4 regions of the Kosakonia pseudosacchari genome follow, and region 4 is predicted to be linked to each of the others. Evidence: predicted binding sites of a transcription regulator. Region 4 holds the regulator's gene; each other region holds the start of a gene.
What was found. Region 4 encodes PhoB, which activates phosphate uptake and scavenging genes when phosphate is short. Its sites were predicted from a motif close to CTGTCATAAAACTGNCNNAT; they were not measured.
Positions count from the first base shown of each region.

Region 1: a site for PhoB is predicted at 1,875-1,894, ahead of phnC (phosphonate ABC transporter ATP-binding protein). Genes of this name have one in related genera too.
Region 2: a site for PhoB is predicted at 1,807-1,826, ahead of uvrB (excinuclease ABC subunit UvrB). Genes of this name have one in related genera too.
Region 3: a site for PhoB is predicted at 1,476-1,495, ahead of pstS (phosphate ABC transporter substrate-binding protein PstS). Genes of this name have one in related genera too.

Region 1 is NZ_CP063425.1:3,748,550-3,751,723, forward strand. Features, by position in the region: gene IP581_RS17685 (N-acetyltransferase) at 1-568, shown strand, start outside; gene IP581_RS17690 (MaoC family dehydratase) at 569-976, shown strand; gene IP581_RS17695 (hypothetical protein) at 1,405-1,818, shown strand; gene phnC (phosphonate ABC transporter ATP-binding protein) at 1,942-2,784, shown strand; gene phnD (phosphonate ABC transporter substrate-binding protein) at 2,820-3,174, shown strand, end outside.
Region 2 is NZ_CP063425.1:1,494,505-1,497,678, reverse strand. Features, by position in the region: gene uvrB (excinuclease ABC subunit UvrB) at 1-1,575, opposite strand, end outside; gene IP581_RS06965 (ABC transporter ATP-binding protein) at 2,327-3,049, shown strand; gene bioD (dethiobiotin synthase) at 2,991-3,174, opposite strand, start outside.
Region 3 is NZ_CP063425.1:4,114,373-4,117,546, forward strand. Features, by position in the region: gene pstS (phosphate ABC transporter substrate-binding protein PstS) at 368-1,399, opposite strand; gene IP581_RS19400 (MFS transporter) at 1,850-3,174, opposite strand, start outside.
Region 4 is NZ_CP063425.1:1,059,897-1,063,070, forward strand. Features, by position in the region: gene sbcD (exonuclease subunit SbcD) at 1-1,060, opposite strand, end outside; gene phoB (phosphate response regulator transcription factor PhoB) at 1,259-1,948, shown strand; gene phoR (phosphate regulon sensor histidine kinase PhoR) at 1,970-3,174, shown strand, end outside.

The DNA.
Region 1 (3,174 bases), 2.2 Mb from region 4:
CGGTAAAAACTCACACATCCGTTCGCACAGCGTTTTTTATGAAGGGTCTACATTTGGTGATGGTTTAATAACCGGACATCGGGTTACTGTTCGTGAAAAAACTAACGCTGGCAAAGGCTTTCAGATTGGCACGCTTTCCGACATCCAGGGACACTGTGAGATTGGTGATTACGTAAGAACCCACAGTAATGTTCATATCGGTCAACACAGTAAGATTGGTAATTATGTCTGGATCTTCCCTTATGTCGTTCTTACCAATGATCCACATCCACCAAGTGATGTTTTATTGGGTGCTACCCTCGAGGATTTCGCAGTAATTGCAACCATGTCAGTGATCTTACCAGGAACTCATGTTGCTCAGGGTTGCTTAGTCGGTGCTCATTCCTGCCTATCAGGCAAAACCGAAGCTGACATGATTTATGTGGGAAACCCCGCTCGTTGCGTTGGGCCAGCAAGCAGGCTGAAACTTAGAGATGGGTCTCGTAAGCCTGCCTATCCCTGGAGGAAACATTTCTCCAGAGGTTATCCTCAGGAGGTCGTTGAACAATGGCTCAAGGAAGTTAATTAAATGTACAAACTTGAAGATTTGCACGTGGGAATGTCTGCATCCTACTCACAAACTATCACTGACGCCGATATTAAGAGCTTTGCCGCCCTGTCAGGAGATCGTAACCCTGTGCATATGGATGAAGAGTATGCAGCCTCTTCTCGTTATAAAAAACGTATCGCACACGGGATGTTTAGCACAAGTTTCTTTTCTGCTCTGTTTGGAACTAAACTTCCTGGAGAAGGTTGCGTTTACGTAGCTCAAAACACGAAATTCAGGAAACCCGTTTATATCGGAGATACTGTTGTTGCTACAGTTGAGATTAAAGATATCGACATTGAAAAAAGGCGTATATTTTTTAACACCTACTGCAAAGTAGGGAATTCAAAAGTGATTACTGGCGAAGCTGAAATTTATATGCCATTATAAAAACACTCCCACATAATTGTGATTATTAAAATACAAATATACGGGGGTATATTATTCTGATTCCTCCGTTATATAATTTATGGCGCAGCTCAAATATTTACCATATTCAGTGCATCAAGCTTATACATTTCGCCTGTTAAGTAAAAGCTAGCATCTTCTATTACATCGTCCGTCTTCGTCTTTTTGATAGTGTTATTTCTATAACTATCAATGGACAACCAAGAAAATACCAAACCGTTATTACATTAATTTATAGAATGTTCAGCTAACGGTTCCGGGTATTTATTTCGCTGTTTCATACACAAAAGCTTACACAGAATACTCACTTTGACCGGCTTATAGATAAGAATAATCTGAAGTTAAAATAATGCTCAGTATCGCGGAGTCACACATGCACGAAGCCAATAACGTAGCAATCATCGCAGTTCATGAAGCAACCGAGTTCTCACAAGCCCGTTCGACAGTTGTTATTGGCGGGGTTCGCTACAAATATCATCGTTCCAGGCCTGGTGCTGGAAGCTGCGGTACAAATCGATTCACGCCATTATCTGCTGTTTCTCACCGACGGTATTATTTTTGAAGAGCGGCTGACCATGGTGTTGATAGATATCAATCATGGTGTGAAAGAGATTGTGCGTATTGGTCAGGCGTGGGCTAGCGGCTATTTTGAGAATTTGTCGGTCAAAGAGGAGGAAATAACCTTTCACTTTCTCGGCGAAGCCGAATGGAGGGTAAAAATATCCCTCACAGCCCGTCTGCGTTTTCCTTTCTTTGCCGATCCGCCAGCCGTTCACCGCGCACCGGGCTGGAAAAAATACCTCACCATCGATTGCCTAAAATAAAGATCCGCGCGCAAGCACCTAAGCCAAACACCCACGTTCATTATTTGTTCGCTTTTTCGTCATAAAACGATCATCACCCGTGCTCTTAATGGTCGCCAGTTTAATGAAAAATCCGGACGACTTATGAACAGCGCGTTGGCAGAAATCTCTGAAGACCACTATTCGTCTCTGCATCAATTAAACACGGTGCCGAAGCAAAAGGTGCTGAGCGTGAAGAACTTACGCAAAGCCTATAACGCGCACCAGCCTGTGCTACACGACATCAGTTTTGATCTGCACAGCGGTGAGATGGTGGGCGTGATTGGACGCTCCGGCGCAGGGAAATCCACCTTGCTGCATGTACTAAACAGCACACACAGCGCCACCGCTGGCGAGATTTTAAGTTTCCCGGAAGTGGGCACACCGCGCGATGTCACGCACCTGAAAGGCCGCGCACTTAACCAGTGGCGCAGCCAGTGCGGCATGATTTTCCAGGACTTCTGCCTGGTGCCGCGCCTCGATGTACTAACCAACGTGCTGCTCGGCAGGCTGAGCCAGACGTCGACGCTGAAATCCCTGTTTAAAGTCTTTACCGATGAAGACCGCGCCAGAGCAATCGCCTTGCTGGAGTGGCTGAACATGCTGCCGCATGCCTTGCAGCGTGCCGAAACGCTTTCCGGCGGGCAGATGCAGCGTGTCGCCATTTGCCGCGCGCTGATTCAAAACCCCTCTCTTTTACTGGCGGACGAACCTGTCGCGTCGCTGGATCCGAAAAATACCCAGCGCATCATGGGCGTATTACGCGAAGTGAGCGAGCAAGGCATCAGCGTGATGGTGAACCTGCACTCGGTGGAGCTGGTGAAAGAGTATTGCACTCGCGTTATCGGCGTTTCCCAGGGACGGATCATTTTTGACGATCATCCCTCCCGGTTAACGCAGGACGTGCTGCAGGCGTTGTACGGCGATGAAATCAGTCAATTGCATTAATTATTCCTTCCAATGAGACGACACAGGCAATGACAATGAAAAAGCATATTTCTGGCGCATTACGTTTATCGGCTTTGATGACAGGACTTCTGCTGGCATGGCAGGCGGCCGCTGAGCAGCCGAAGGAATTAAATCTGGGGATTTTGGGGGGCCAGAACGCAACCCAACAAATTGGTGATAACCAGTGCGTGAAAGAATTTCTGGATAAAGAACTGCACGTGGACACCAAGCTGCGCAATTCGTCTGACTATTCGGGCGTGATTCAGGGTCTGCTGGGCGGAAAAGTCGATGTGGTGCTGAGCATGTCGCCCTCTTCTTACGCCTCCGTCTATATTAATAACCCGAAAGCCGTGGATATCGTCGGTATCGCGGTGGATGACAAAGACAAGT
Region 2 (3,174 bases), 430 kb from region 4:
TTTGTCGGCATCCAGAATCGCCACCAGCGAGACTTCCGGCATATCCAGCCCCTCACGCAGCAAGTTGATGCCGACCAGCACATCGAACTCGCCAAGGCGCAAATCGCGGATAATCTCCATACGTTCAACCGTGTCGATATCCGAGTGCAGATAACGTACCCGTTCGCCGTGCTCTTCCAGATATTCCGTGAGATCTTCCGCCATGCGTTTGGTCAGCGTCGTCACCAGCACACGTTCGTTAATGGCGGCACGCTGGCGAATTTCAGAGAGCAAATCGTCCACCTGTGTCGCCACCGGGCGCACTTCAATTACCGGATCGAGCAGGCCGGTCGGGCGCACCACCTGATCAATCACTTCGCTGCCCGATTTCTCCAGCTCGTAATTGCCCGGTGTCGCCGAAACATAAATCGACTGCGGTGCCAGCGCTTCAAACTCTTCAAACTTTAACGGTCGGTTATCCAGCGCCGACGGCAGGCGGAAACCATACTCCACCAGCGTCTCTTTACGCGCGCGGTCACCACGATACATCCCGCCGATCTGCGGAATAGTCACGTGTGATTCGTCGATTACCAGCAGACCATCGGCGGGCAGGTAGTCGAACAGCGTCGGCGGCGGCTCGCCCGGCCCGCGCCCGGAAAGATAGCGCGAGTAGTTTTCAATCCCCGAGCAGTAGCCCAGCTCGTTCATCATCTCGAGGTCGAACTGCGTACGCTGGCTGAGCCGCTGCTCTTCCAGCAGTTTATTATTTTCCAGCAGCGACTTACGGCGTTCGGCCAGCTCAACTTTGATCTCTTCCATCGCCTGCACGATCCGCTCGCGCGGCGTCACATAGTGCGTTTTCGGGTAGATTGTGAAGCGCTGAATGCCCGACTCAATATGGCCGGTCAGCGGATCGAACAGCGACAGACGCTCAACCTCTTCATCGAATAATTCGATACGCAGCGCCAGATCGTCAGATTCCGCCGGGAACACATCGATAACTTCGCCGCGCACGCGGAACGTGCCGCGCTGGAACGCCTGATCGTTACGGGTATATTGCAGCTCCGCCAGGCGGCGCAGGATCGCGCGTTGATCGATGATCATGCCCTTAGTCAGGTGCAGCATCATTTTCAGATAGAGATCCGGATCGCCCAGACCATAGATGGCAGATACAGAAGCCACCACAATCACATCGCGACGCTCCAGCAGCGCCTTCGTCGCTGACAGACGCATCTGCTCAATATGTTCGTTCACCGAGGCATCTTTTTCGATAAAGGTGTCAGAACTTGGCACATACGCTTCCGGCTGGTAGTAGTCGTAGTAAGAGACGAAATACTCGACCGCGTTCTCCGGGAAGAACTCTTTCATTTCACCGTACAGCTGCGCGGCCAGCGTTTTATTCGGTGCCAGCACCATTGTCGGGCGCTGCAGATCGGCAATCACATTGGCGACGGTGAATGTCTTCCCTGACCCCGTCACTCCGAGTAACGTCTGGTGCGCCAGGCCGTCTTCCAGACCTTCCTTGAGGCGGCGGATAGCTTCAGGCTGATCGCCGGAGGGACGAAAAGCGGAATTCAGTTTGAACGGTTTACTCATGAACGGCTACCTGATGAAGGAATGAGCGGGCAGGTAACACATTTTACTCACCCTGTTCACTTTTGCCAATAAATAACACTGGATGAAAAAACAGTAGCGAAACAGGCAATTTGTTCTACTCCCCGTTAGGGCGCCGCTTCTCCCGTCAAATTTCAGCGCGGACAAGATAAAACACTAACCCTTTCAGGTTATCCCCAAAATTTTTCCTCTTTTAACATTTGTCAAGCGAGCCTTTGAAAGTTTTGTGGCAGCGAGTGACACTTTTCTTACAGGCATTGCTTTTATATAACCTTTTGATTATTAAAAATAATTACAAAAAGACGTGTTTAACACCAATTCAGGCGAAACCCGCGTCCCTTCTCGCTTGCCGCATGTTTTCTAACTCTAATACACAAGGTTATCCACAGGAATAGTGGATAACTGCCGCCAGGCCGGATACCTCGCCTTCCCGCCAAATCCCATTTTGTCCCAGGCGAGTGCCGCTAAAAATTTTTTATCATTTCTTTTTGATAATTATCGGCAAACGAAACGCAGGATCCGCATGAGATCGTTCTCACAGATCCTGCTATTGCTGCACCACAACTCAACACTGCAAGCACTGGCAAAGTGCAGAATTTTTACCTGGCTTCTTCCCTCCTCACGTTTTAAAAGCCACTTTTCTCAGCGGCATCCGAAAAAAAAGCCTTTTTTATGTTCTGGCAAGCCTTTTGCAGAATCATCAAAGTCATCAGATCCGAACAAGGAGCGGACAATGTTGAGCTTACGGGCAGTAAACCAGTATTACGGTAATCAGCATACATTGTGGAATGTCGACCTCGATTTATCCCCCGGGGTCTGCACATCAGTTATTGGGTTGCCAGGCATGGGCAAGACGACACTGGTGAATTGCATCACTGGCTATTTACCCATTGAAAGCGGCAGCATGATTTGGCAGGACGCGGGCGCACCGCCGTGCGACTTGCTCTCTCTGCAAGCCGAACACCGCAGCGCCATCGGCATCAGCTATGTGCCGCAGGACAGGCGGATTTTTTCGCAACTTACCATTGAGGAAAATCTGCATGTCGCGATGCGCGCCGGCAGGGAGCCGGGCAGCGCAGTGCGGCGGGATATTTACGATTTGTTCCCCGAACTGTATGAGTTACGCCAGGTACGTGGCGCGGAGTTGTCAGAGGATAACCAGCAACAGTTAGCGATGGCGCGGGCGCTGGTTACGCACCCACGGTTGTTGATCCTTGATGAGCCAACGCGCGGTCTGGGGCAGGCCTTTATTCATAAACTGGGCAATTTGATCGTGCGGCTCAACCAGGAGTTTGGCATGACCATTCTGCTGGCTGAACAGCACCTGTCATTTATTCGCCGGGTCGCCGATCGTTTCTGCCTGCTGCATCGCGGGCGCAATGTCGCGCAGGGCGAGGTTAAACAGCTTGATGATCCGCTGCTCTCAAAGTGGATGACGCCGGAGTCAGGACACTGAGATCAAGATAATGACCCGTTTTTTCTTTTTCCGGTGCGTGGGCAAACCAGGGAATTTCGCCAATCAGCGGAGCCTGCATCACGCGCCGAAGCGTCGCCAGATACTCAGTGTGTCGCCTGCCCGGC
Region 3 (3,174 bases), 1.9 Mb from region 4:
GGATTGAACATCGCAGTGCCCCGCGAGCGGGGGAATAAACCAAGACCGGGGTGAAAACTAACAGGGGTTACGTAATAGAACAATATGCCATACTTCAAAATCAGATGATTCATTTGACCTGACGAGTGGAAAACAAACACTCAAGTCACTTCATTTTCAATAGCACTTTAAAATATTAAGAAGATAGAAATATCGATACAGAATTATCTTTTAAGTTAACGTAAAAAACTCAAATATTATTAACCTTCTTAATACAATCATTCATCGATTAACTTAATAAAATAATAATACGTTACGTAAGAGAACAGACTGGGACGAATAAATAAACCCGGTAGCGCACCGGGTTTATTTTTAAGAGATAGCGAGATTAGAACAGCGGTTTACCAGAAGTGTCCTGTACGTTGGCTTTCCATGCAGCGCGAACCTGAGCGGTAACCGAATCCGGCAGCGGCGCGTAATCCAGATCGCTGGCGATGGTGTTGCCATTTTTATAAGACCAGTCGAAGAATTTCAGCACTTCGGCACCTTTCGCCGCATTATCCTGTTTTTTATACACCAGGATAAAAGTGGTGGAAGAGATAGGCCATGCATCTTTGCCTTTCTGGAAAGTCAGATCCTGCGCGAAAGATTTGCTCCAGTCCGCCCCTTTGGCACTGTTGCTGAAGCTCTGCTGCGACGGCTCAACCACTTTACCATCGGCGTCGAACAGCTTTGTCCAGGTCAGGTTGTTCTGTTTCGCGTAGGCGTATTCAACATAGCCAATGGAACCCGGCAGACGCTGTACAAACGCGGCAACACCATCGTTACCTTTACCGCCTAAGCCAACCGGCCAGTTTACCGTTGAGCCTTTACCCACTTTGCTTGCCCAGTCAGCATTCACTTTCGATAAATAACTGGTGAAAACAAAAGAAGTGCCGGAACCATCCGCGCGGCGCACGACGTTAATATTCGTATCCGGCAGTTTGACTTTCGGGTTCAGTTTGGTGATTTCCGGGTCGTTCCATTTTTTAACGGTGCCCAGATAGATATCGCCCAGCGTTTTGCCGTCCAGCGTCAGTTCACCGGATTTTACGCCAGGGATATTAACCGCCAGCACCACACCGCCAATGACGGTCGGGAACTGAAACAGGCCGTTTTTCGCCAGATCATCATCACTCATTGGAGCATCGGATGCGCCGAAATCCACGGTTTTCGCAATAATCTGTTTGATGCCGCCGGAAGAACCAATCCCCTGGTAGTTCACCTGAGATCCCGTCTGTTTCTGGTATTCAGCTGCCCATTTTGCATACACAGGCGCCGGAAAAGTACCACCAGCACCCGTCACATTCGTTGCCGCGAAAACAGTAGTCGTCGAAAGTGCAAGAGCAGCAGCCATCAGGCGAACTGACGCATTAAGCATTGCCATAGTCTCTCCGAATCGAAATAGTGATTAAATTTTTGAGTAATATTAAGAGCCAGGGCAGCATAGAGCGAATTTATGACAATTTTGTGTCAACGGTGAAAAATAAAAAATGGCAGCGCAACAAGCAAAAAAAGACCTCCGGATCGCAATCGGGAGGTCTAAGCAAACCTTAAAAAAGATGAATTAACCTAACGGTTAAAATTTGCAACTCTGCGCGCTCTGCAGGAACGCACTGAGTTACAGTAGCCACGGCTATTAAACACGAAAACCGCAGCCCTCATATGACAGTTGTGCAACATTATGTAAGTTATTTTTTCCGTCCACAAATTAAACGCACCGAGAATAATCCGCTGACGCAAAATGATATTCACTCTTCAATAAATGCTCTTGAAAAATAGCCAATCAATTTTTAAAAACATCAGCACAATATACACCGGGCGATTAATCTTATTTCGGCATATAACTTTTACTTAATCCGGCAGTTGATATCACCGTGCCATCTACTGTTGCATCAGACCAAAGCGTGTCGTAACGGTAACCTGTCAAATCTTCGACAATTTTACGCGCTTCAGGCGTCACACTCTGTTTACTTCCGTTGGCTTTCAGGCGGTCAAGTTCATCAACAAAAATGCGGTGCGTGCGCTTATTGAGATGAAAGGTCAGCGCTTGCCACAGTGCTACCAGCAAAAGCCCGGCGGTGCCGATAAACAGCAGCATTACAATGGTGGTGATTGCTTCCTGGGGCTGTTGCAGGCTGCCTTTTACAAAACCACCGCTCTGTAAGAGCAAACCGACAGCAAAGGTCGCAATGGCTACCGTGGTCTTACGTGAAAACGTCATCACGGCGGCAAATAACCCTTCACGGCGCTGACGCGTAACCATTTCGTCAATGTCCGGAATAAACGGGAACACGTTCCACGGCGTGAATTCCAGAACGCAGCGCCCAACCTGATAAAACCCGGCGAGGATCACCAGCAGCACCACTTTGTTTTCCGGAGGGAACTGGTACACCAGAAAGAAACCGCCCAGACACAGCAGCATCATGCTGTAGGCAAAAACATAAAGACGGGATGGGCCATATTTGATAATGGCGAAACCCGCGATGAGCGTTACCGGCAGCCCGACGATGCTCATCGACAGCAAGGTTCCCGCCAGGGAAGATGAGACATGCAAGCAATAGACACAGAAAAAGACAAACACCGTGTTATAAATGTCTTTCGCCGTGAAAGAAAAAAGATAAATAGCCAGATGCTTGCGAAACGCACGAATTTTCAGCGTCGAGGCATAATCTTTAAATAATTTAATCACGCCAGTGAGCGTTTGCGCCGCATTGCCCGTTTGACGTTTTTTCTCCATCTCCTGCATCATGTCTGGTGTTATTTCGCGCTCCCAGCTTACTTTCCAGGAAATAAATACGCAGACCATAAACAACACAGCAAAGACCACACCGTTAATCAAATAAGCATCGGCGTTTTTTTCGCCCAGCCAGCCAATTAGCACACCGGGGATAAAGGTCGCGAGAAACGTGCCGGAAGCAGAAAGAAACATACGACAAGTAGAAAGCTTGGTGCGATCGTTAAAATCTTTGGTCATTTCCGAGGGCAAGGTTTCCCACGGGATTAAAACCATGGCAGCAATAATTTCAAAAGCCAGGTAAACGGCAAGATAAAACAAAAAATTCATGCCATTAAGCCATAACAGAATATAAACCAGCATTAGCGGCGCGCCGATAAGTAAAAAGAAACGACGGCGGCCAAATTTCTTGCCTAAAA
Region 4 (3,174 bases):
GTAACTCGCCGGAGAGAATGCGTTCGCGTTGCTCACGGCTGCGGCGCACCAGCAGCACTTCGACTGGCAAAGCTTCTGTCACCTGCTGGATTTTGCGCTGCATATCTGCCAGATATTCATGGCTTTCGATTTCGATATCCAGCCATACGGTCTGCTCTGTGGGCGCATCGCGCCACCGTTCTAACTGACGGCAAATTTCCGCGAAATCGCCTTTTATCACCGCTAGCGGCTGAGTTTCCGGAACCTCCAGCGCCGTGACATCGGCGAGTTTACCTTCGGCGAAGGTCACCAGATTGACGCTTTTGCTTTTCCCGGTTTCATCAAAACTTAATGCAATCGGCGAGCCGCAGTAGCGGATATGCTCGAGGCCGCCAATCTTCTGCGCCCGGTGAATGTGGCCGAGCGCGAGGTAATCCACCGGTGGAAAATTTTGCGCAGGGAAAGCGTCTAACGTGCCGATATAAATATCACGTACCGCGTCACTTTTACTGGCACCCACCGTGGTTAAATGGCCGCTGGCGATAATCGGCAGTGGTTTGTCACCGCGCAGTTCACAGGCCTGAGAAAATTGCTGTTGATAGTAATCGGTGATCGCCGCCAGCAAATGCTGCTGTTTTTGTTGTCCGGAAAGCCCCGCCTGGCTCACGGTAATATCGCGCGGGCGTAAAAACGGCACCGGGCAAAATACCGCACCGGGTTCGCCATCGCGGCGATAGAGCCAGAACGGCTGGGTGCCTGCACTGGCCACCACGGTGGTTTTCAGGTAGGCAAGGATCGCTTTTGATTCATTCAGCGTGGCCACGGAATCGTGGTTTCCCGCCAGCACGATAAGCTGGCAGCCCGTCTGCTGGAGTTTGACCACAAAGCGGTTGTAAAGCTCGCGGGCGTAGCTTGGCGGGGAACCGGTATCGAAAATATCGCCTGCGACAATAATGGCATCCACCTGATGCGTTTCGGCGGCGGCGAGCAGCCAGTCGAGAAAAGCGTCATGTTCGGCGGCGCGGTTTTTACTGTAGAAGTTTTGACCCAGATGCCAGTCTGAAGTGTGAATGATGCGCATAGCGGTTCCGTGGCGAAAAAGCGTAAAGCCGATTATAAACATTAAGCAGATGAGGGACATAACCGAACGCAAATTTGCGTTGTCACACGGCCACCGCACGGGTCATATAGCGGTCATCTTATTCATAAATCTGTCATAAAACTGACGCATAATGGCGCCGCTACATATACTGACGACTTAATTAAAACAGGGCGAATTATGGCGAGACGAATTCTGGTCGTAGAAGATGAAGCACCGATCCGTGAAATGGTGTGCTTCGTGCTCGAGCAAAATGGTTTTCAACCGGTGGAAGCTGAAGATTATGACAGCGCGGTGAACCAACTTAACGAACCCTGGCCCGACCTGGTTTTACTGGACTGGATGCTGCCTGGCGGTTCTGGCATTCAGTTTATTAAACATCTTAAACGCGAAGCGATGACCCGTGATATTCCGGTGATGATGCTGACCGCGCGCGGGGAGGAAGAGGATCGCGTTCGCGGTCTGGAAACGGGGGCGGACGATTACATTACCAAGCCATTTTCACCGAAAGAGCTGGTCGCGCGCATTAAAGCCGTGATGCGCCGTATTTCACCGATGGCGGTGGAAGAGGTGATTGAAATGCAGGGGCTGAGCCTCGATCCTTCCTCGCACCGCGTGATGACCGGTGAGAATCCGCTGGATATGGGACCGACAGAGTTTAAACTCTTACACTTCTTTATGACGCACCCGGAACGGGTTTATAGCCGCGAACAGCTGCTGAACCACGTATGGGGAACCAACGTTTACGTTGAAGACAGAACCGTGGACGTGCATATTCGCCGTCTGCGCAAAGCGCTGGAACACAGCGGCCACGATCGTATGGTGCAAACAGTGCGCGGCACGGGATATCGTTTTTCGACCCGTTTCTGAAATTTGACAGGAGTGTGACGCGTGCTGGAACGGCTGTCATGGAAAAGGCTGGTGCTGGAGCTCCTCCTTTGTTGTATCCCCGCCTTTATTCTCGGCGCGATTTTCGGTTACCTGCCCTGGTTTTTGTTCGCCGCGGTAACCGGGTTGCTGATCTGGCATTTCTGGAATTTACTGCGTCTTTCCTGGTGGTTGTGGGTCGATAAAAGCATGACGCCGCCGCCGGGCACGGGAAGCTGGGAGCCGCTACTTTACGGGCTACACCAGATGCAGATGCGTAACAAAAAGCGCCGCCGCGAACTGGGAAATTTGATCAAACGCTTTCGCAGCGGTGCGGAATCGCTGCCGGATGCGGTGATCCTTACCACTGAAGAAGGGGCGATTTTCTGGTGTAACGGTCTTGCGCAGCAGATGCTGGGGCTGCGCTGGCCGGACGATAACGGCCAGAATATCCTTAACTTATTACGCTACCCCGAATTCACTAAATACATCAGGAACCAGGAGTTTGGCCGACCTCTGCATCTGGTGCTCAATAATGGGCGGCATCTTGAGATCCGCGTCATGCCCTACAGCGAGCAACAGCTGCTGATGGTGGCGCGCGACGTGACGCAAATGCACCAGCTGGAAGGCGCGCGGCGTAACTTTTTCGCTAACGTCAGCCATGAACTGCGCACGCCGTTAACGGTGCTGCAGGGCTACCTGGAGATGATGCAGGAGCAAACGCTGGAAGGGGCGCCGCGCGAAAAAGCGCTGCACACCATGCGTGAGCAAACGTCGCGGATGGAAGGGCTGGTGCGTCAGTTACTCACGCTGTCGAAAATTGAAGCCGCGCCGACGCTGCCGCCAAACGAAACCATTGATGTGCCGATGATGCTGCGGGTCGTCGAGCGTGAAGCGCAAACCCTCAGTCTGCAAAAGCACACCTTCAGTTTTGAAGTGGATAACACGCTTAAAGTGCTTGGTAACGAAGAGCAATTGCGCAGCGCAATCTCAAATCTGGTGTATAACGCCGTCAACCACACGCCAGCGGGTACGCACGTTATTGTGCGCTGGCAGCATGTCCCGCAGGGGGCGGAATTTAGCGTGGAAGATAACGGACCGGGCATTGCCGCAGAACATATTCCGCGCCTGACCGAACGTTTCTACCGGGTGGATAAAGCCCGCTCGCGGCAAACCGGCGGCAGCGGTCTTGGGTTGGCGATTGTCAAACACGCGGTGAATCACCACGA